Regions from separate parts of the Mesorhizobium sp. W050 genome, predicted to be linked through region 2. Evidence: riboswitches for the same ligand, from Rfam matches in the RefSeq annotation. Region 2 holds a riboswitch; the other holds the start of a gene.
The links. A riboswitch is a leader RNA that binds a small molecule or an ion and turns the genes downstream of it on or off. The one in region 2 is predicted to bind thiamine pyrophosphate.
Positions count from the first base shown of each region.

Region 1: it holds a riboswitch for thiamine pyrophosphate, as region 2 does, so the genes downstream of both, thiB (thiamine ABC transporter substrate binding subunit) here and ACYG9Y_RS16330 (YkoF family thiamine/hydroxymethylpyrimidine-binding protein) in region 2, are expected to answer to the same signal.

Region 1 covers NZ_JBTTIH010000001.1:5,728,159-5,738,065, forward strand. The annotation lists gene ACYG9Y_RS27695 (ABC-F family ATP-binding cassette domain-containing protein) at 1-543, opposite strand, end outside; gene ACYG9Y_RS27700 (thiamine diphosphokinase) at 545-1,204, opposite strand; TPP riboswitch at 1,367-1,481, shown strand; gene thiB (thiamine ABC transporter substrate binding subunit) at 1,525-2,532, shown strand; gene thiP (thiamine/thiamine pyrophosphate ABC transporter permease) at 2,753-4,351, shown strand; gene thiQ (thiamine ABC transporter ATP-binding protein) at 4,348-5,112, shown strand; gene ACYG9Y_RS27720 (M48 family metalloprotease) at 5,444-6,850, shown strand; gene ACYG9Y_RS27725 (RNA polymerase factor sigma-32) at 6,947-7,804, opposite strand; gene ACYG9Y_RS27730 (amino acid ABC transporter substrate-binding protein) at 8,202-8,975, shown strand; gene ACYG9Y_RS27735 (amino acid ABC transporter permease) at 9,113-9,793, shown strand; gene ACYG9Y_RS27740 (amino acid ABC transporter ATP-binding protein) at 9,790-9,907, shown strand, end outside.
Region 2 covers NZ_JBTTIH010000001.1:3,350,535-3,360,441, reverse strand. The annotation lists gene dinB (DNA polymerase IV) at 1-1,229, opposite strand, end outside; gene ACYG9Y_RS16385 (hypothetical protein) at 1,463-1,699, shown strand; gene ACYG9Y_RS16380 (heme-copper oxidase family protein) at 1,854-2,261, shown strand; gene ACYG9Y_RS16375 (hypothetical protein) at 2,528-2,749, shown strand; partial or broken gene ACYG9Y_RS16370 (PRC-barrel domain containing protein) at 3,051-3,185, opposite strand; gene ACYG9Y_RS16365 (hypothetical protein) at 3,152-3,481, opposite strand; gene ACYG9Y_RS16360 (hypothetical protein) at 3,642-3,944, shown strand; gene ACYG9Y_RS16355 (DUF1236 domain-containing protein) at 4,287-4,616, shown strand; gene ACYG9Y_RS16350 (hypothetical protein) at 4,715-4,930, shown strand; gene ACYG9Y_RS16345 (DUF2934 domain-containing protein) at 5,023-5,262, shown strand; gene ACYG9Y_RS16340 (hypothetical protein) at 5,422-5,673, opposite strand; gene ACYG9Y_RS16335 (GSU2403 family nucleotidyltransferase fold protein) at 5,939-6,259, opposite strand; TPP riboswitch at 6,539-6,651, shown strand; gene ACYG9Y_RS16330 (YkoF family thiamine/hydroxymethylpyrimidine-binding protein) at 6,642-7,250, shown strand; gene ACYG9Y_RS16325 (ABC transporter permease) at 7,506-8,348, shown strand; partial or broken gene ACYG9Y_RS16320 (ABC transporter ATP-binding protein) at 8,345-9,126, shown strand; gene ACYG9Y_RS16315 (ABC transporter substrate-binding protein) at 9,123-9,907, shown strand, end outside.

The DNA.
Region 1 (9,907 bases), 2.4 Mb from region 2:
GCGTTCGAGGAAGCGACGGTCGTGCGAGATGACGATCAGCGCCGAAGACGTCCGGACAAGCTCTTCTTCCAGCCATTCGATGACCGACAAATCGAGATGGTTCGTCGGCTCATCAAGCAGCAGAATATCGGGTTCGGGCGCCATGACGCGGGCAAGTGCTGCGCGGCGCGCCTCGCCGCCGGAGAGATCGTTGGGGTTCTCCGTGCCGGCGAGGCCGAGATGCTCCATCAGATATGTGGCGCGGTAGGGATCGTCGGCAGGCCCAAGCCCGGCCTCGACATAGGCGCGCACATTGGCAAAGCCGTCCATGTCGGGCATTTGCGGGAGATAGCGCACCGTTGCCGAAGGCTGGCGGAAGACCTCGCCGTCTTGCGGCTCGATCAGACCAGCAGCAATCTTCAGGAGCGTCGACTTGCCGGAGCCGTTGCGGCCGACGAGCGCGATCTTGTCACCGGCGGACGCCGTCAGTTCGGCGCCATCGAGCAGCGGCGTGCCGCCAAAGGTCAGTCTTATGCCGTCGAGGTTGAGAAGGGGCGGGGCCATGTCAGCTTTCAGGCAAGGGGTAGGGGTGGGCGAGCAGCAGCGCGCGGCCATGGCCGAGCGCGATTTCGAGGCCGCCCCCGGTCGTGTTGGACTTGACCTCGTTCGAGATGGTCAGCGACGAGCCGAACACGACCTCGACATGGTCGAGCGGCCACTTCGCGCCGGACACGGTGAGGCCCGAAAGATCGGAAAAGCCGAGCACCGAAAACAGCGTTCCGTCGGCATAGTCGAAGCCGGCCTTGCCAGGCAGCAGAGGGGCGCCTTCCTGCGCTCCGCTGGTCAACAGCAATTTTGTGCCGGCCTCGGCCAGCCGCAGGCTGAGCGCCAGATGGAGGAAGGCGTGGTCGGCGCGCTTGCCGCCGAAAGCGCCGGCCAGCACCAGGCTGGTGGCGCCGCGTTCCAATGCCGCCGCGATCGCCAGTTCGCCATCGGTCTTGTCCTTTTCGGGAGGAAACACCTCCCGCGGCACGGCGGCGAGATCGGCAGGCAGGTCCGCCGGCACGGAATCGAAATCGCCGACCCACAGCTCCGGCATCACGCCGAGCAGGCGGGCATGATCGATGCCGGCGTCGGCGGCGATGACGCGCGTGCCCGCGACCTGGCGGTCGAGCCGCGGCGTGCGGACGAGATCGCCGCCAAGCAGGATGGTGAATGTGCTCATATCCGCTGGCCCTTACCAGCCCCGCCGACGAAACGGAAGGCCGAGCGGCACCGTCACTCTTTGTTGGAGCATGATCTTTTTCCGGAAACGGATTCCACTTTCCGGGATCACGCTCGGGCAAACTTCCACTTGCGTGGCACCTTGGCCGGGCCTATGTGTCGAAACGCTCTAACGGGGTGCCGGACGCGATCTTCGCGGACCGGCTGAGAGGCAGTCTCGCCAACCCGCTGAACCTGATCCGGTTTGTACCGGCGGAGGGATTAGACGCTTCGGACAGCCCGACGCCTCAATTCCTTTCAACACGAATGAAGGAGGCGCCGATGCGCATTTTTTTGTCCCGTCTTGTCCCAGCGCTTGGGCTTGCTGTTTCGCTACTGGCAAGCCCTGCGTGCGCGCAGGAAAAACTCACGATCTATACCTATGAGAGTTTCACTGCCGACTGGGGTCCAGGCCCCCAGGTGAAGAAGGAATTCGAGGCCGAGTGTGGCTGCAGCGTCGACTTCGTGTCGGTGGCCGACGGCGTCGCGCTGCTCAATCGCGTCAAGCTCGAAGGTGCGTCGACCAAAGCCGATATCGTGCTTGGCCTCGACACCAACCTCACCGCGGAAGCCAAGGCTTCCGGCCTGTTTGTCCCACATGGCGCGGTGGCTGAAAACAACGTGCCGGGCGGCTGGAGCGACGACACTTTCGTGCCCTACGATTATGGCTATTTCGCCGTCGTCTACGACACCGAGAAGCTGAAGAACCCACCGAAGAGCCTGAAGGAATTGGTCGAGGGCGATGCCGCCGACAAGATCGTCATCCAGGATCCGAGGACGTCGACGCCGGGCCTTGGCCTGCTGCTGTGGGTTAAGTCGGTCTATGGCGACAAGGCGCCGGAAGCCTGGGCGAAACTCAAGGGCAAAGTGCTGACGGTGACGCCGGGCTGGAGCGAGGCCTACGGCCTGTTCACCAAGGGCGAGGCGCCGATGGTGCTTTCCTATACGACGTCGCCGGCCTACCACATGGTGGCGGAGAACACCGGGCGCTACCAGGCGGCCTCGTTCGAGGAAGGCGAGTATCTGCAGATCGAGGTCGCCGGCATCACCACCACGGGCGCGAAGAATCCGCTGGCGGCGAAGTTCCTGGCCTTCATGACCGGGCCGAAATTCCAGGATGTCATTCCGGAGACCAACTGGATGTTCCCGGCCGGGAAAACCGACAAGCCGCTCAATCCGGCTTTTGATAGGCTGGTCAAGCCGGCGAAGACCTTGCTGTTCAGCCCGGAAGAGGTCGCGGCAAATCGCAAGGCCTGGGTGGATGAATGGCTGGCGGTGATGAGCAAGTAGATTTGGCTGTATAGTCAAAAGATGAGTGCTCTACGGCGCCCCCCTCTGTCCTGCCGGACATCTCCCCCACGAGGGGGGAGATTGGCCTTTACGTTGACTTTCGCCAATCTCCGAAGCTGCAGGAATGAGCGGAGCGCTAAAACCGCCAATCTCCCCCCTCGTGGGGGAGATGTCCGGCAGGACAGAGGGGGGCGCGAAGGAACGCGACGCCCGGTAAAGAGTGCAACGCTCTGACCCCCGCATCACGGCCGGCATTGTCGCGCTTGCGGCAATCGCGCTGCTGATCGGTGGCGCCTTCGCCGGCCTTATCCGCGAAGGCGCGCACGACCTTTCCGGCGCCGCGTCCGCCTTTGACCTCTATCTCCTGCGCGTTGTCCGCTTCACGCTCTGGCAGGCTGCGCTCTCGACTCTGCTTTCCGCCGTACCGGCGCTCTTCGTCGCCCGGGCGCTGTCGCGGCATCCGCGCTTCTTCGGACGCGGCTTCATCCTGCAGCTATTCACTGTTCCCCTTGCCTTGCCGGCAATTGTCGGAGCGCTGGGAATACTGGCGCTCTATGGCCGCGCCGGTTATTTCGCCGCGATCGGTGGCCAGAGCTGGCCCGACATCTATGGGCTGTCGGGCATCCTCGTCGCCCACGTCTTCTTCAACCTGCCGCTGGCCACCCGGCTGTTCCTCGAAGCGCTGGGAACGGTGCCGGCCGATCAATGGCGGCTGGCGAGCCAGCTCGGCATGGGGGCGAGGCCAGCCTTCCGGCTGATCGAGTGGCCGGTGCTGCGCGCCGCGCTGCCGGGCGTCGCCGGGCTTGTCTTCATGCTTTGCATCACCTCCTTCACCATCGTCCTGATCCTCGGCGGCGGGCCGGCGGCGACGACGCTGGAAGTCGCCATCTATCAGGCGCTGCGTTTCGACTTCGATCCGGCGCGAGCGGTGACGCTGACGGTGCTACAGATCGCGCTGACTTTCGCCGTCATGCTGGCGCTGACGCGGCTCGGCGCCAATGTGACCGGCGACGCCAATTTGCCTGTCGCGCCGCGCCGCTATCACTTGGCCGGCAAAGCAGAAACAGCGTTCAACGCCGTCCTGATCGTGCTCGCCTTGCTGTTCGTCGCCGGACCAATGGCGGCCACCGTCGCGTCCGGCCTCGGCGCCGATCTCGGCCGGCTGGCGGGCGAGAGTGCCGTGCGTCAGGCGACCCTGACCAGCGCCGGTCTCGCCCTCTCGGCGGCGCTACTTTCGGTGGCGCTGTCGCTATCGCTGATCATGGCTCGGCGGGCACTGTCGCTGCGCCGCCGGTCCAGTGCCCGTTCATTGCTCGAACATGCCACCGACACCGGCGCCGGCTTCGTCCTCGTCGTGCCGCCCATTGTCATCGGCGCCGGCTGGTTTCTCCTGCTGCGCACGGTCAGCGATGTCTTTGCCATCGCGCCGGTCATGGTCGTCATCGTCAATGCGGTGATGGCGATGCCCTTTGCCATCCGCGCGATGCGCCCGGCCTATGATGCGGCGAGCGAGCGCCACGAAAAGCTGTGCGCGCAGCTCGGCATTGCGGGCTGGAACCGGCTGCTTCTGGTCGACTGGCCATCGCTCCGGCGGCCGCTGGCCACCGGCTTTGCCTTCGCCATGGCACTGTCGCTCGGCGATCTCGGCGTCATCGCGCTGTTCGGCAGCGATTCGGTACAGACCTTGCCCTATCTCCTGCTGGCGCGCATGGGCAGCTATCGCACGGCCGATGCTGCCGGGCTGGCTTTGCTGCTCGGGGCGGTCTGCCTTGCATTGGTGGTCGCGGCAGACTGGCTGGGACGGGGAGAGAGATCGTGACGTCCGCTGTGGAGAAAGGCACGACTGTCCGGCTGGACAAGGTCTCGTTCAGCTATGGCGAAACGTCATTCCTGTTCGATGTCGAATTCCATACATCTAAGATCACCGCCATCATGGGGGCAAGTGGTTCGGGCAAATCGACCTTGCTCAATCTGGTGGCTGGTTTCGAGACGCCGGAGTCCGGTCGTGTGCTGATCGGCGGCGCCGATGTCGGCGCCGAGCCGCCTTCGGCGCGGCCGGTGTCGATGGTATTCCAGGAAAACAATCTGTTTGCTCATCTCTCGGTGGAGAAGAATGTCGGGCTCGGCCGCTCGCCATCGCTCAACCTGACCGACGCCGATCGCGCCGCAATCGCCGAGGCGCTTGACCGCGTCGGCCTGGCCGGCAAGGAGATGCGCCTGCCGCGCGAACTCTCCGGCGGCGAAAGGCAGCGCGTAGCGCTCGCCCGCGTTCTGGTGCGCGACCGGCCAGTGCTGCTGCTCGACGAGCCGTTCGCTTCGCTCGGGCCAGCACTGCGCGACGACATGCTCGACCTGGTGGCCGGCGTTCATGCCGAGCGGGCGATGACGGTGCTGTTCGTCACGCATCAGCCGGAAGACGCTCGCCGTATCGGCGAGCAGATGGTTTTTCTGGACAATGGCAGGGTTGCCGCGACGGGACCTGCCGCCGATTTTTTCGACGGCACTGGCCCTGAAGCGTTTCGGCGCTATATCGGCGCAAGTTCGGGCGGATCACGCGATATTGCCCGGAAGCGGACATAATTTACGACCAAACCGGCTACAGGTGATGTGGCGCTTGCTTGCCATGGTCCAGTCGATGTGGCTAGGTCCGCTTAGTACTGGTCCGGCACGAGCCGTGATTTGCCCCCTACAGCGCCGCATCCGGCCGGATGCGTAAACGCTGTAGGTTTTTTGATGTGTGCAGGATTGCCAACGAAAACCGATTTTTCGCTGGCGCGGACCCCGGTCCAAATCATGCGCCGAGAGCTGAAGGAACGCCGTGCTGCCGACCGGCACTGACACTTTGAAACGCAGACCGCTGGTGCGCTTCCTCGCGCTGGCCGGCCTTGCCGTGGCGCTGGCCAGCTGCCAGATGTTCACGCCTCCCGAAGTGCAGGAATCTGGCTTCCAGCCTTCCGACAAGCCGATCACGGTCGACAATGTCGCCGCCAACAGCAAGCTTGCCGAACTGGCGAAGGCACAGCATCCGCGCATCCTTGCCACCTATGGCGGCGAATATTCCGATCCCAAGCTCGAGCGCATGGTGGCCAAGGTTGTCGGCAGCCTGACCGTGGTGTCGGCCAATCCGACCCAGACCTATCGCATCACCATCCTCAATTCGCCAAACGTCAACGCTTTCGCGCTGCCGGGCGGCTATCTCTACGTCACCCGCGGCCTGCTGGCGCTGGCCAATGATTCGGCCGAACTCGCCGCCGTCATCGCGCATGAGATGGGCCACGTCACCGCCAATCACGGTCTGCAGCGACAGCAGCTCGAGGCCGAGGAAGGCCTGGCGACCAAGGTGGTCTCCGATGTGCTGGGCGACAGTCCGACCGCCAAGCAGGCATTGATCCGCGGCAAGCTGAGGCTGGCGCAGTTCTCGCGCAACCAGGAGCTGGAGGCAGACGCGATCGGCATCAAATCGATCGGCGAGGCGGGTTACGATCCCTATGCCGCCGGGCGTTTCCTGCAGTCGATGTCGGCCTATACCGATTTCCGCTCGATCAGCGGCGCCACCGACGCCAGCCTCGACTTCCTGGCTACGCACCCCAACACGCCGCAGCGAATTGATCTGGCGCAGCGCCACGCCCGCCAGTTCGGCGCGCCGGGCATCGGCACCCGCGACCGCGATTCCTTCCTGGCCGGGATAGACGGCCTGCTCTATGGCGACACGCCGGAAGAGGGCTATGTGCGCGGCCAGACCTTCCTGCATCCGGGCCTCGGCGTTTCGTTCACGGTGCCCGACGGCTTCATCATCGACAATTCGGCGGCGGCGGTGACGGCGACCGGTCCCGGCGACATGGCGATCCGCTTCGACGGTGTGTCGATCGACAAGGATCGTGCGCTGACCGACTACATCAGAAGCGGCTGGGTGGCCGGTCTCGACGAGACCAGTGTGCGCCAGGAGACGATCGACGGCAACGAGGCGGCGACAGCGCACGCCGGCGCCGATGGCTGGCAGTTCGACATTGCGGTGATCCGCGCCGGCGGCCAAGTCTACCGGCTTTTGACAGCGGCCCCCTCGGCCAGCACGACACTCGATCCGGTGGCACGCTCGGTCAGCGGTTCGTTCCGCGTGCTCAGCCCCGCCGAGAAAGCGGCACTGAAGCCGCTGCATATCCGCGTCGTCACGGTACAGGCCGGGCAGACGATGGGCACACTTTCGGCGCAGATGGTCGGCGTCGACCGCAAGCTCGATCTGTTCCGCGTGCTCAACGCGATGTCGCCGGGCGCCTCGGTTTCGGCCGGCGACAAGGTCAAGATCGTCACGGACAGATAGCGCCGGTCTTCGTCAGAAACCCCAGCCTTCGTAGTGCTTTTTTCTGAGATAACTTTTCTGAGATAACTCGGGGCGGTACCCCTGTTCCTGGCAATCTCACGCTGCCATGAATTCGGGGTTCTGCTTGACCAGCGCGAGCTTGAGCTTTTCCATGGCGCGGGCCTCGATCTGGCGGACACGCTCCTTGGAAATGCCGAGCGTCTCGCCGAGCGCCTCAAGCGTCGCACCTTCGTCGGTCAGCCGACGCTCCTCGATGATCCTGAGTTCGCGGGCATTGAGCGCGCGGAGCGCCGTCTTCAGCCACATCAGGCGCCGTTCGACGTCGATGGTGTCGCCGGCGACCTCGTCAGGCAATGGATCGTCCGAAATCAGGAAGTCCATCCGCTCGGTGGTACCGGCCTCATCGGCGAGGGGTGCGTTGAGCGAAGAGTCAGGTGCTGAAAGCCTGGAATCCATCTTCTCGACATCGGCCTCGGAGACGCCGAGGGCTACCGAGACTTCGCGGTAGAGCGTGGCGTTAGAGATCGGCTCGGCGCCGTTGGCAAGACGGGCGCGCAGGCGCCGCAGGTTGAAGAACAGCGCCTTTTGCGCCGAAGAGGTGCCGCCGCGAACGATCGACCAGTTGCGCAGGATGTAGTCCTGCATCGAAGCGCGGATCCACCATGTCGCATAGGTCGAGAAGCGCACCTCGCGCTCCGGCTCGAAACGCGCGGCTGCTTCCAGCAGCCCGACATGGCCCTCCTGGACCAGATCGCCGAGCGGCAGGCCGTAATGTCGGAATTTCGAAGCCATGGAGATGACCAGCCGCATATGGGCGACGGTAATCTGATGCAGCGCCTGCTGATCCTGGTCTTCCTTCCAGCGCAAGGCGAGAACATGTTCCTCATCGCGCTCGAGGTAAGGGGCTTTCATTGCCGTGCGGACCATGGTCCGTCCTGCCGTGTCTTCGATCATGCCGCGCTCCTGCTCCCGGACATTTTCGGACGGCCTGGCGGCCGTTATCTCTGTTTGACGCAATTCCGAGGGAAACCGCTTTCCCACTTTCCTGGAATTGCTTCGGGCCTAGCGCAGCCAAGGGTTCTTGAAATGGAAACGCGGCGCCCTACAACAAGCCATGAACGTGCCACACCGGGGATTGGTTCCGCCGCCGATGGCGGTTGTTTTGTGCGGTCCGACAGGGCGCATCGACACCGCAGATCGGGACTATTGGCACCGATCCGAGCTGCTTTGAGAATCTGATTTCTGGATCGTCGTTTTTTTGAAATCTGGTTCCTTATTTTGCTGCGCTGTATCTGTCAGTTTCCGGCTCTCACAAGCGCCGGACACCGGCCAAGGACGGGATCACACAGAAATGAAATGGCTCAAGTCGCTCATCGTCGCCGGAACGCTTCAGGTTCTGGCTGTTACATCAGGCCATGCCGGCGCCAATCTTGACCAGATCAAGCAGGCCGGCACCCTCAAAGTCGGCACCGAAGGCACCTATGCGCCCTTCACCTATCATGATGCTTCCGGCGCGCTGGTCGGCTTCGACGTCGAGATCGCCAAGGCGATCGGCGACAAGCTCGGCGTCAAGGTCGAGTTCCTCGAAGGCAAATGGGACGGGCTGATCGCCGGCCTCGACGCCAACCGCTACGACGCCGTGATCAACGAGGTCGGCATCACCGACGCGCGCAAGGCCAAGTACGATTTCTCCGATCCTTACATCGCCTCCAAGGCCGTGCTGATCGTGCGCGGCGACAACACCGACATCAAGACCTTCGCCGACCTCAAGGGCAAGAAGTCGGCACAGTCGTTGACATCGAATTTCGGCAAGCTCGCCGAGACCAACGGCGCCGAACTCGTCGGCACCGACGGCTTCGACCAGTCGATCCAGCTGCTGCTCACCGGCCGCGCCGACGCCACCATCAATGACAGCCTGTCTTTCCTCGACTTCAAGAAGCACAAGCCGGACGCCAATGTGAAGATCGCCGCGCAGGAAGAGAACGCCGACTATTCCGGCGTCATCGTGCGCAAGGGTGATCCGGAGCTGGTCGCGGCGATCAACAAGGCGCTGGCCGACATCAAGGCCGACGGCACCTACAAGAGGATCGCCGATACTTATTTCGGCCAGGATGTCTCGCAGTAAAGACCATCTCCCGGCGGTTTGCCGGCAATGACCAATAGCGGCGGGCCGTCTTTGACGGCTCGCCGTTTTTCGCATGATATGAGAAGCACACAATCGCACTGCCGTCACCGCGGCGGTCTGTGAAGGAGGAGCCGTTCGTGCCGCACTGGCTACACCTGATGCTGGACTCGTTGCCGACACTGCTGTGGGCGGCGTTGATCTTCACCGTACCGCTGACATTGCTATCGTTCGCACTCGGCCTGTTCGTCGGCCTGGTTGTCGCCCTGGTGCGGCTGTTCGGTCCCAAGCCTCTGGTTGCCGTGGTCCGCTTCTATGTCTGGATCTTTCGCGGCACGCCGCTTCTGGTGCAGCTGTTCCTGATCTTTTACGGCCTGCCTTCGGTCGGCATATTGCTGGATGCTTTTCCGGCGGCGCTGATTGGCTTCACCCTCAACATAGGCGCCTACAGTTCGGAAATTATCCGCGCCGTGATCGGCTCGGTGCCGAAGGGCCAGTGGGAGGCGGCCTATTCGATCGGCATGACCTGGAGCCAGGCGATGCGGCGCACCATCCTGCCGCAAGCCGGCCGCGTCGCCGTGCCGCCGCTGTCCAACACCTTCATCTCGCTGGTCAAGGATACGTCGCTGGCCGCCGCCATCACCGTGCCGGAGATGTTCCAGGCGGCGCAGCGCATCGTCGCCACCACCTATGAACCGCTGATCCTCTATGTCGAGGCGGCGATCCTTTATCTGGCGATGAGCTCGGTGCTTTCGGCCTTGCAGACGCGGCTGGAGGAGCGGCTCAACCGCTATGGCGGCTTCCTGGAGGCGCGCTCATGATCGGCCTCACCGACATCGAAAAGCGCTTCGGCGACAATCTGGTGCTGAAGGGCGTGACGGTCAGCATTGCCGAAGGCAGCGTCACCGCGCTCGTCGGCCCCTCCGGCGGCGGCA
Region 2 (9,907 bases):
TCCGCCAGTTCGCGGAAGGCATCGGGAACCGAGCGCCGGGCTTCCAGCGCCACGGCGCCATAGCCGACAGCCTCTCTGCCAAAGCGCTGGCGGATCTTGTCGATGGCGCGGTCGGCGCCAAAGCGCGCTAGGCCTTGCCTGCTGCCGGGCCGCTGCTTTTCATCGGCAAGCCCGAGCGGCAGCTCCAGCTGCAGCTCGGCACTTTCTTCCATCTGCGACACCGAGACCGCCAGCAGCGAGATGGTCTTCTCTCGAGGGTTGGCGGCCAGCACGCCGCGCACCAGCTCCTCGGCGATTTCGGCCAGCATCGCGGTTGCCGAAATCGGCTGATCGAGCGTCAGCGAGCGTGTGACCGCGCGCAGATCGGCGAAACGCACGCGCACCGTCACCGTGCGCCCGGGCCGTGATTTCGCCCTGAGCCGGCTGGCGACCCGGTCTGCCAGATGCAGCAGGACGGGTCCGAAGATACGCGCCTCGGCCGGCCGTCTGCCAAGCGCCGACTGCGCGCCGGCGGAATGCGACCGCCTGTGGGTTTCGAGCTTTCGCGGGTCGCGGTTCCATGCCAGCGACGCCAGCTTTTCGCCGGCGGCGGGCCCGAGCAATCTTCGCAGCGCCCCACCATGCGTCTTTGCCAACTGGCCGATGGTCTCGATGCCGATCTCGGCCAGCCGCGCTCTGGTCGCCGGGCCGACGCCCCACATCAGCCCGACCGGCAGATCATGCAGGAAGGCAAGTTCGGTGTCCGGATCGACCACCACCAGCCCGTCGGGCTTGGCCACCTGCGAGGCGATCTTGGCCAGATGCTTGGTGCGCGCCACGCCGATCGAGATCGGCAGGCCGAGCTCTGCCCGGACGCGCTGACGCACCGTGGCGGCGATCTCGGCCGGCGGCCCGAACAGATGCGTGCAGCCGGCGACGTCGGCAAAGGCTTCATCGATGGAAATCCGCTCGACCAGCGGCGTGAAATCGTCGAGCACCTTGATGGCGGCGTCGCCCAGCCGCTGATAGTCGGCGAAATGGCCGCCGACGAAGATCAGTCCGGGGCAAAGCTCGCGCGCGCGTCGTCCGGGCATGCCGCCGCGCACGCCGAAAGCCCTGGCTTCGTAGGAAGCGGCAAGCACGACGCCGCCGCCGACGGCGATCGGCTTGCCCCTGAGCGCCGGGTCGAGCAGCTGCTCGACCGAGGCGTAGAAGGCGTCGAGATCCGCATGCAGGATGGTGGGCTCCATCCCGACCGTTCCCTTTGCGGCGTTGCAGCATTAGCCGCGTCTGTTGTGAGAGGCGTTTTTGCCGAACAAATAGAGAACAAACAGGGCCTATTGTCAAGCGAAGCGGTTGTCGCCGGCCGGCCCGTTCCAGGTCGGGCTGTCGAGTGCTCCGCCTGGGCATCGGACCTGCGGAACATTGCCTCTCGCCTCGGCGTTCATATCCGCGACGGGACGCTGTTTTTTTGGAGGCCGGTATGGGCCAGTTCGAGATGATCGACCTCGTCAGCGTCATTGACGCCTGCACGAGCGATCGCGTTGCCGGGCACTGCGTGTCAATGGCCAGGGCGGTGGAGGAGTTGCGAGTGCTGACCGGTGATTTCGTATCGCCGGACGAGACGGTGGCCAACGCGCTGTCGGCAGTGGCGCTGGGGCGCGGCTGCGCGGTGGTGTTCGACGAGCGAGCGGGCGCCGACATCTTGCTGACGCCGTAGCGCGGCGGCGCCGGGTTGTGGCAGCCAGAAAAGTCGAACAGCGTGCAAAAAGCTGTGCAGGCATGGCCCCATAACCGGGGCGTGGAAAAGTTCTCCGCGTGGGTGTATTCTCCAGGTCGCAAGCGGTCGCAGACCGCATAGGGGGAGAAATGACATGCCGAGGGTTTCAGAACTCTTTTTCAAAACTGCCATCTTGTTCCTGATGTTGGGGATTGCGGCCGGCCTGCAGATGGCGATCTCTGGTGACCACGCCGCTTTTCCGGCGCACGCGCATATCAATCTGCTCGGTTGGGTGACGAGCGCCATCTTCGGCGGCTACTACGCGCTCAATCCGCAAAAGGCGGCGCGTCGCATCGCCATGATCCACTACGGGCTCTACACACTCGGCCTGGTGATCATGCTGCCGGCGCTGTATGTGATGCTGCAGGGAAACCCGGCGCTTGAACCGATCGTCGCCGGCGGCTCGGTCATTATCGCCGCTGCCGTTCTGGTTTTTGCTTTCGTGGTGTTTTCGCCCGAAACGGCGCGCTCGGTGTCCGGCGTGGTTCCGGCCTCTCGCTGACTGTTCGCGCGCGGCGATCAAAGTCCGACCCGCATTCGCGACCCGCGACACGGGTTGGCCAGGCCGATGGCCGCAGCCGCTGGCTGCGGTGTCTATCGCCGCGTCGGCGCTTAACATACCCGAGTCCCACCACGTATTATTTCGTGACTATTTGGCGCCGGAACCTTCCCAGATATCGCGCGTTGCGGCGACTGTATTCGCGCTGCCTTATATATAGGCAGACTTGAGTACGTCCACAGCATGGGTTGGGGGAGGAGCAGGCCACCATGTCGAACAGAGAAATCGGAACGTCGGCCTCACTGGGCCGACGCATCGCCGATCTGAAAGCCAGGATGCGAGACGCCAGCGTTACTGAACACGAGATGCAGACCTTCCAGAAGGTCGCGGCCATCATGGGGGGTGTCGAAGGCTCCCTACGCCTCGACGCCGACGACCTGATCGCGGCGTCCTTCGTCACCGAGGCGCTCGGCGATCCCGGGTCGAACTGAAGGTCAGAGCCCGTCGGCACTCAAGTGCCGGCGGGCGATGGCCCGGTTCGCAGCGTTGCGATGCTGGAGCGTGTCTGCGCCGCCCGCGGCGGGGATATCTTGCGCACTTTGAAGATTTCAGGCGAGCGGCCTCGACGGCGCTTGAGATATTGGGCTTCGCGTTCGTGCTTCTCGGCTGCCTCGCGGCTGTCGAACGTGCCGAGATTGCGTCGCCGCCGGCCCTTGACCACAAGGGCTAAATTTAACCAAACCGCCAAGGCGCCTTAAACGAAGGATCAGACCAGCCGGATCCTTCGAAATATCAATCGCGATGCTCCGGCATCGCCTTCAGCTCATCCTTGGTCCAACTGGTGACGGCGTGGACGTCCCGGGAAACCTCTCGAAAGTCCGCGGTCGCTGCCCTTACACCTCGTCGAACGGGCCGCCGCGCCTCGCCAGGTCGTGACCAATGGCGGCTTCCTCGGCGTCGTCGGGCAAGGCATCGTCACTGTCCTGGTAGGGGTTGTCGTCATCCTCCTCGGGCAGTTCGCCTTCCTTCTCGACTCCGGTGGTGTCCGGCAGGCTTTCCTCATCTGCTCCGTCGGGCAGGACCGTTGCGCCACGCAGCGCATCCCAATCCTGCCGGCGCGGCGTCGGCGCCTCCACCTCGTCATTGGCGATCGTGTCGCGGGCATCGTTTTTGCTCGGTGGCGCCTCGACCTCGTCATTGGGTTTTCTGTTTCGTTCTTCCATGATTGCCTCCTCTGGGCGGCTTTGCGTCGAGAAGGTGGAACTCACTTCCGGCTGTCAGGTTCCGGCAACCACTCCATCTCCGTGGAACCAATTGCCGCCAGTCTGCTTTGCCAAGGACTAGTCTGTTTTGCCAAGGAGATGAATCCAGAGGAGCTGGACCATGAAGACTTTCCCCCTCATCCCATGCGTGCTGCTCTTGGCGCTGGCCGACCCGGCGGCTGCGCAGGACAATGGCGACCGGAACGGCCCTGCCGCGCCTTGCCAGGCGCAGCCTCAGGACGATGCTCGGGAGCCGCCGGTCGCCAATGGCGGTGGCGAATCGACCAGCACGCTCGGTCCCTGCGGCGGCGTGCTGCAGCCGCCGCCCAGTGGTGACCAGGGTATGACGCAGCCGCCGCCGGACCAGGGCAAGACGCCGGTGATCAAGCCTGGCGAGGTGCCTGCGCAGCCGCCGAAGCAATGACCTTTGCTTGAAACTTCACGGCGTGGCACGAAGGCGGTAGGTTCCGGTCTTGGCCGGGCGACGCGGTCACCGGATCAATGCCGGCGCCGGCCGCGATCGCCACCGGAATTTGGAGCCGTGCATCGTCCACGTCGAAGGTCTCCTGAGGGATTGTGCTTCAATGCGAATCTTGCGGGTGCGGGTTCTGCTGGCATGACCGGGAAGCCGATCAATTTAGTCTCCGCTTGCGGAACAAGACCGTACCGGCTGCGTTTGCCTCCAGGAGCCCGCCACCTCGATCTGCGCTGTTTTCGCCTCATGCGGGAACACGGCGGAGCTCGCCAACAACGACAGGAGACGAAGATGAAAACCATCCTTATTCCCGCCGTCGCCGGGCTCGCCATGATCGCTGGTATCGGCATTGCCGCCGCCGACGAGGTCATCGTCACGCAGCCGGCACAGCAGCAGGTGATCATCACCCCGGAACAGCGCACGGTCGTGCACCAGTACGTAAAGAAACATCCGCTTGCCTCGGTCAATCTGCTCGGCGTCGAATTGAATGTCGGCACTGCCTTGCCTGACACTGTCGAGCTGCAGGAGGTTCCCGACGTTCAGTACAGATACGCCGTCGTCGACAACCATACCGTGTTGGTCGACCCCAGCACGCGCAGGATTGTCGAGGTGGTCGAGTAACGCTCGACAACCTAACCATTCATCGGTGATACGGCCCTGTCGTTCTTCCCAAAAGGGCGGCAGGGCCGAATGACGAACATGATGAAAGGAGAATTGCCATGTTGCCGCATGTCGAGACCCCGAACTCCGCCAATGTTGCGGCGTGTTGCGACAAGTTGCTGGCCGAGCGCAACACGGCGCTGTTATCGATGAAGGAAGCGATCGCGCTCCTGCGGGAGCGCACCGGCACCGATCGTTCGGATGCCGACCTCGCGGGGCTGATCGTCAAGAAAGCGGCGCTGCTCGGCGTTGCGGTGATTTCCGACCCGCGCTGAGATGTCTCGTCACTCAAGACGCCGGCCGAATTTTCGGCTAATGTTTTCGTGGAATCTGGACCAACCGACCGGACCCAACCACGGAGGCTTAAGTGACGGACGACAAACAGGACCGCATTCGCCAGCGCGCGCACGAGATTTGGGAAAAGGCCGGCCGGCCTGAAGGCGCGCATCAGGAACACTGGGAGCAGGCCACGGCTGAAGTCGATGGCGCGGTCGCCAAGCCAAAAAAGGCGGCGAAGAAAGCTGACGCCAAGCCCGCCAAGGCAGCCGCCAAGTCAAAGGCAGCGAAGCCTGCCGCCGCAAAGTCCGGCAAAGCCAAATCGAAATAAGGCCAAGTTGAAACAAGGCCAGTCGAAATAAAGCAAGGCCGGAATTAGCTGGCCGGGCCATCCTTGGCGCCCGCCGTTCAGGCGCGCCCGAGCCTCTCAACCTGACGAATTGCGCCTGCGACGGGCAGCGCAATTCCTTGTGTTTGGCGACAGGCGCCCTCATGCCTCCCAGGCATAACTCGACAGCGCAAAGCGAATCCCGGCAGCTGTCATGGCCAGTTCGCATTCGGTGATCTGGCGCAGGTGGCGCAGATAGCGCGCTACAGTCTGTGGCAGCCAGCCGGCGCAGGCCTCGACATAGGCGCGGCTGTGAACAAGGGTGCCGGTCGACAGCCTCTCGTCCTTCTCGGCAACGACTTTCAGATATTGGCGGATGAAGCGGATGTCGTCGGCGATGTCCTGGCTGGCCATTCGCCAGGCCCCGGCGAGGCGTTCGCACTGATCGAATGACAAGGGCAACAAAGGGGGCGGCAATAAAGGCGGCGGCAACAAGGGCGGCGGCAATGACGGGGGTGACAGCAAAGGACGAGAGAGATCGGCGAAGGCAACATGGTTCGCTGTGCTCAAGGACATTCCTCTCTGCGAAAAGAGATATCGTACTTTATGTACGAACGAGCGTCAAGCCAATTTCGTACAGTTGGGACGATGACAATGAATATAGCAGCGGTCGCTTCAGCTAATCACGCATCGTGAATCCTTCAGGACTCGCACCAATTTCGCGGAGGGATTTTCCCAGGATGGTGTTGACTGTTTCCCTCGTGTCGGCGTCGAACAGGTTCAGGCCGCGCCGGATCGTCTCGCGCCAGTTTTCGCCCTTGTCCCACGCGTCCATGAAGGCGAAGGCAAGGTCGTCCTGGCGACGCGTGGCTTCGAGCGCTTGGGTCAGCAGGCGCGCTTGATGGAGATCCTTCTCCCGCTTGGCCCCAGCGCTCGGCCCGAGTCGCGAGGCGACGATCAGCTTGTGGATGGCGTAGCGCTGGGGCGAGGGGACCAGCACAGGCAAGCCCTAGCGACGCAGCAGCACAGTTCGGATGGGGTCGCGGATAAGGAAATGCAGAAACCGTAAGGGCTGCGCGGAGGCTCTGCCGTTTTCTTGTAATTACGTTTATCAGCTTGAATTTCAACGCAGTTATAAGAAATTCGTGGAAATCTCATAACGCAACGAACTGACGAGTCGCTCTGAACGCCCGGGCGCCCGGCCCGTCTGGCCCAAAACACTTTGCCGCAGTGCCTTCAACAAACGGCTTCCCCAATGTCGCGAACAATGCTTTAACCCGCTCATCCACAGGGGTGCTCCGTATGGTCGGGGCTGAGATGAGGGCGGCAAGCCTTCGGACCCTAAAGCTGATCTGGATAATACCAGCGGAGCGAGGCGGGCGATGTTTTCAGGCGCACAGATTTCCCTTTATCCCATGACCGACGATTTCGTCGGCGTCATCCTTGGCGCGCTCGGCGCGCTCGATCCGTGGCGCGACCGGCTGCGGATCGAAACCGACGACATCTCGACGCTTATGGTCGGGCCGCCCGAGGTGCTGTTTCCCGCCATGCGCGACCTGTTCGTCGCGGCGGCCAGAAGCGGCAAGCACTGCGTGCTTTCGGCAGCGGTCTCGCGCGGCTGTCCGGGCGAGCCCGACGATCCGATCTGCCGCTCCGACGAGACCGGCGGCCCCGCCATTCCGCTGGACGAGCGCAAGATCGCCGCGATCCGCGCTGTCCAGGCCACGCCGTCGACCGGCCAGCCGGTGGCGGCGCAGTTCTCGCTCTATGTGATGGGCACAGGCGACCATATGGACGAGATCTATGGCTGCATCGATTTCCTGAAACAGTCCGGCGTCTTTGAACGCTCAAAGAACTTCTGCACCAAACTGCGCGGCGATGCCGGTGCGGTGTTTGCCACGCTCAACGAGGCCTTCTGCCGCTTCGGCCCCGGCGCCGGCCACGTCACCCTCGACATCACGATTTCGGCGAACAGCCCGAGCGGGGTCTGAGCCGCGGCTCAAGCGTCGTTCCTCGAGGATGTTGCCGTGGCTGGTTTATCTGACCCATTGCGTGGAGGAGATGCCTCTGACCCCTCAGCACAAAGAGGAGGGGAGCCATTGGCGATTGGCGAAGACCGCGATGCCCACGAATCTCCCCCCTTGAGCGGGAGATGGCCGGCAGGCCAGAGCGGGTCCCACCGCGTGGAGCGCCGACGCCCTTTTTGCATCGGCAAGGCGTGGGCGCCCTATGCGAGACGACCCCCTCTGTCGCCTTCGGCGACATCTCTCCCTCGAGGGGGGAGATTAGCCGCAGCCATCGCCAAGACCATCCCTGCCGCCATCGCCTTCGCCTTGCTCCTCGCGGCCTGGGAACTCTACGCCCGCTATGGCGGCGCTGCCCCCATCATGCTGCCGCCGCCGTCGCGCGTGCTGCAGCAGGCCTGGGAGCATCGCGCCGCACTCGCCGACAACACCATGCCCACCGTCCGCGCCACATCAGCCGGCTTCGCCTGCTCGTTGGTCGCTGCCTTCGTGCTTTCGGCGCTGGTCGATTTCTTGGCCCCGCTGCGCCGCGCGCTGTTTCCGCTGCTGATCGTCAGCCAGACCTTGCCGCTGGTCGCGATCGCGCCGCTCATCGTGCTGTGGTTCGGCTTCGGGCTGATGCCAAAAATCCTGCTTGTGGCGCTCGTCACCTTCTTCCCGATGATGGTCGCGCTGGTCGAAGGTTTTGCTGCGACCAGCAAGGAGATTTCGCAGATGCTCGCCGCCATGGGGGCAGGGCGCTGGCGTATCTTCTGGCTGGCGCGCCTGCCTTCGGCGCTGCCCTATTTCTTCGCCGGGCTGCGCATCTCCGTCACCTACGCCGTGGTCGGCGCGATCTTCGCCGAATATGCGGGGGCGGCGAAGGGGCTGGGCATCTACATGCTCAATGCCAAGAACAACTTTCGGCCCGATCTGGTGCTCGCTGCCGTCGCCGTCAGCGCCGCGCTCACGCTGATCCTGTTCGGCATTGTCGTGCTCGTCCAGCGTTTCGCCATGCCTTGGGAGAATGCGGGGAGCGAAAGCCGCGACGGCAAGGTTGAAGCTGCAGAAGAGAACCGTCAATGACGCGGCTCGAACTCCGGGACATCAGGAAGAACTTCGGCGCGCTTGAGGTGCTCGCCGGCATTTCGCTTCATGTCGCGGCCGGCGAGTTCGTCTCCATCCTCGGCCCTTCCGGCGCCGGCAAGTCGACGCTGTTCCAGTTGCTGACCGGCGCGCTGAAAGGTGAGGGCGACATGCGCTTCGACGGCGCGCCATTGCAGGGCAGCCCCTTCGCCTTCATGCCGCAGCGCGACGCGCTGATGCCGTGGCGGCGCGTCATCGACAATGTGACGCTGGGGCTGGAAGTTCAGGGTCTTGGCCGCAAGGCGGCACGCGAGCACGTCGCGCCGCTGTTTGCCGAGTTCGGCCTTGCCGGCTTTGAGCGCGCCTGCCGGCGGAACTTTCCGGCGGCATGCGCCAGCGCGCGGCGCTTTTGCGCACCGTGGTGCAGCAGCGCGACATGCTGCTGCTCGACGAGCCCTTTGGCGCGCTGGATGCACTGACCCGCGCGGGTGTGCAGCGCTGGCTGGAAGGCATGTGGCAGCGCCACCGCTGGACCGCGCTGCTGATCACCCATGACGTGCGCGAAGCCGTCTACCTCTCGGATCGAATCTATCTGATGTCGGCGCGGCCGGCCCGCATCATCGGCGAGATTGCCGTGCCGCTGCCGCGCCCGCGCACCACCGGCGGCGATGCCGCGCGCCAGGCCGCCGCGCTCGAAGCCGACATCCTCGACACGCTGCTCAATCCCGGGACTGACCGGGGCTTGTTTCCGCAGACCGCTCAAAGGAGTTTTTCATGACCGAATTCACACGCCGGCAGGCTTTGCTGCTGACGCTGGCCGCCGGATTGCCGCTGGCCTCTCGCGCTCATGCGGCTACGCAAAAAATCACCGTCGCGCTCGACTGGACGGTCAACACCAACCATGTCGGCCTGTTCGTTGCCCGCGACAAAGGGTTTTACGGCGAGGCTGGGCTCGATGTTGAGATCCTGCCCTATGGCGATACCGGCGCCGGCACGCTGGTCGCCAACCGCATCGCCGATTTCGGCATTGCCGGCGTCGGCCTGTTCACCCAGCGGGCTGCCGGCGCCGATCTCAAGGCGGTCTACGCCGTGGTCCAGCAGGAGACCGGACAGCTGGTCTTCAACGCGGACCGTAGTGAGATTAAAGGCCCGAAAAACCTTGACGGTCTGACCTATGGCGGCTTCGGCAGCGCCTGGGAAAACACGCTGATCTCGACCATCATCCGCCACGATGGCGGCAAGGGCGTTTTCGAGACGGTGACATTAGGCACCTCGGCCTATGAGGCGCTGGCCAACGGCTCGGTCGACTTCACGCTGGAGGTCTCGACCTGGGAAGGCGTCGCTGCCGAGTTGAGAGGCGTCAGGCAGCGCGGCTTCCGCTACGCCGACTACGGCGTGCCCGACGAGCACACCACCTTGATCGCCTCCAGCAATGCATATCTCCAGGCAAACCCGAAGGCCGCATCGGCCTTAGTCGAGGCAACGCGGCGCGGCTACCAATTTGCCTGCGATCACCCGCAGGAAGCCGGCGATCTGCTGATCGCTTCCAACAGGGATGC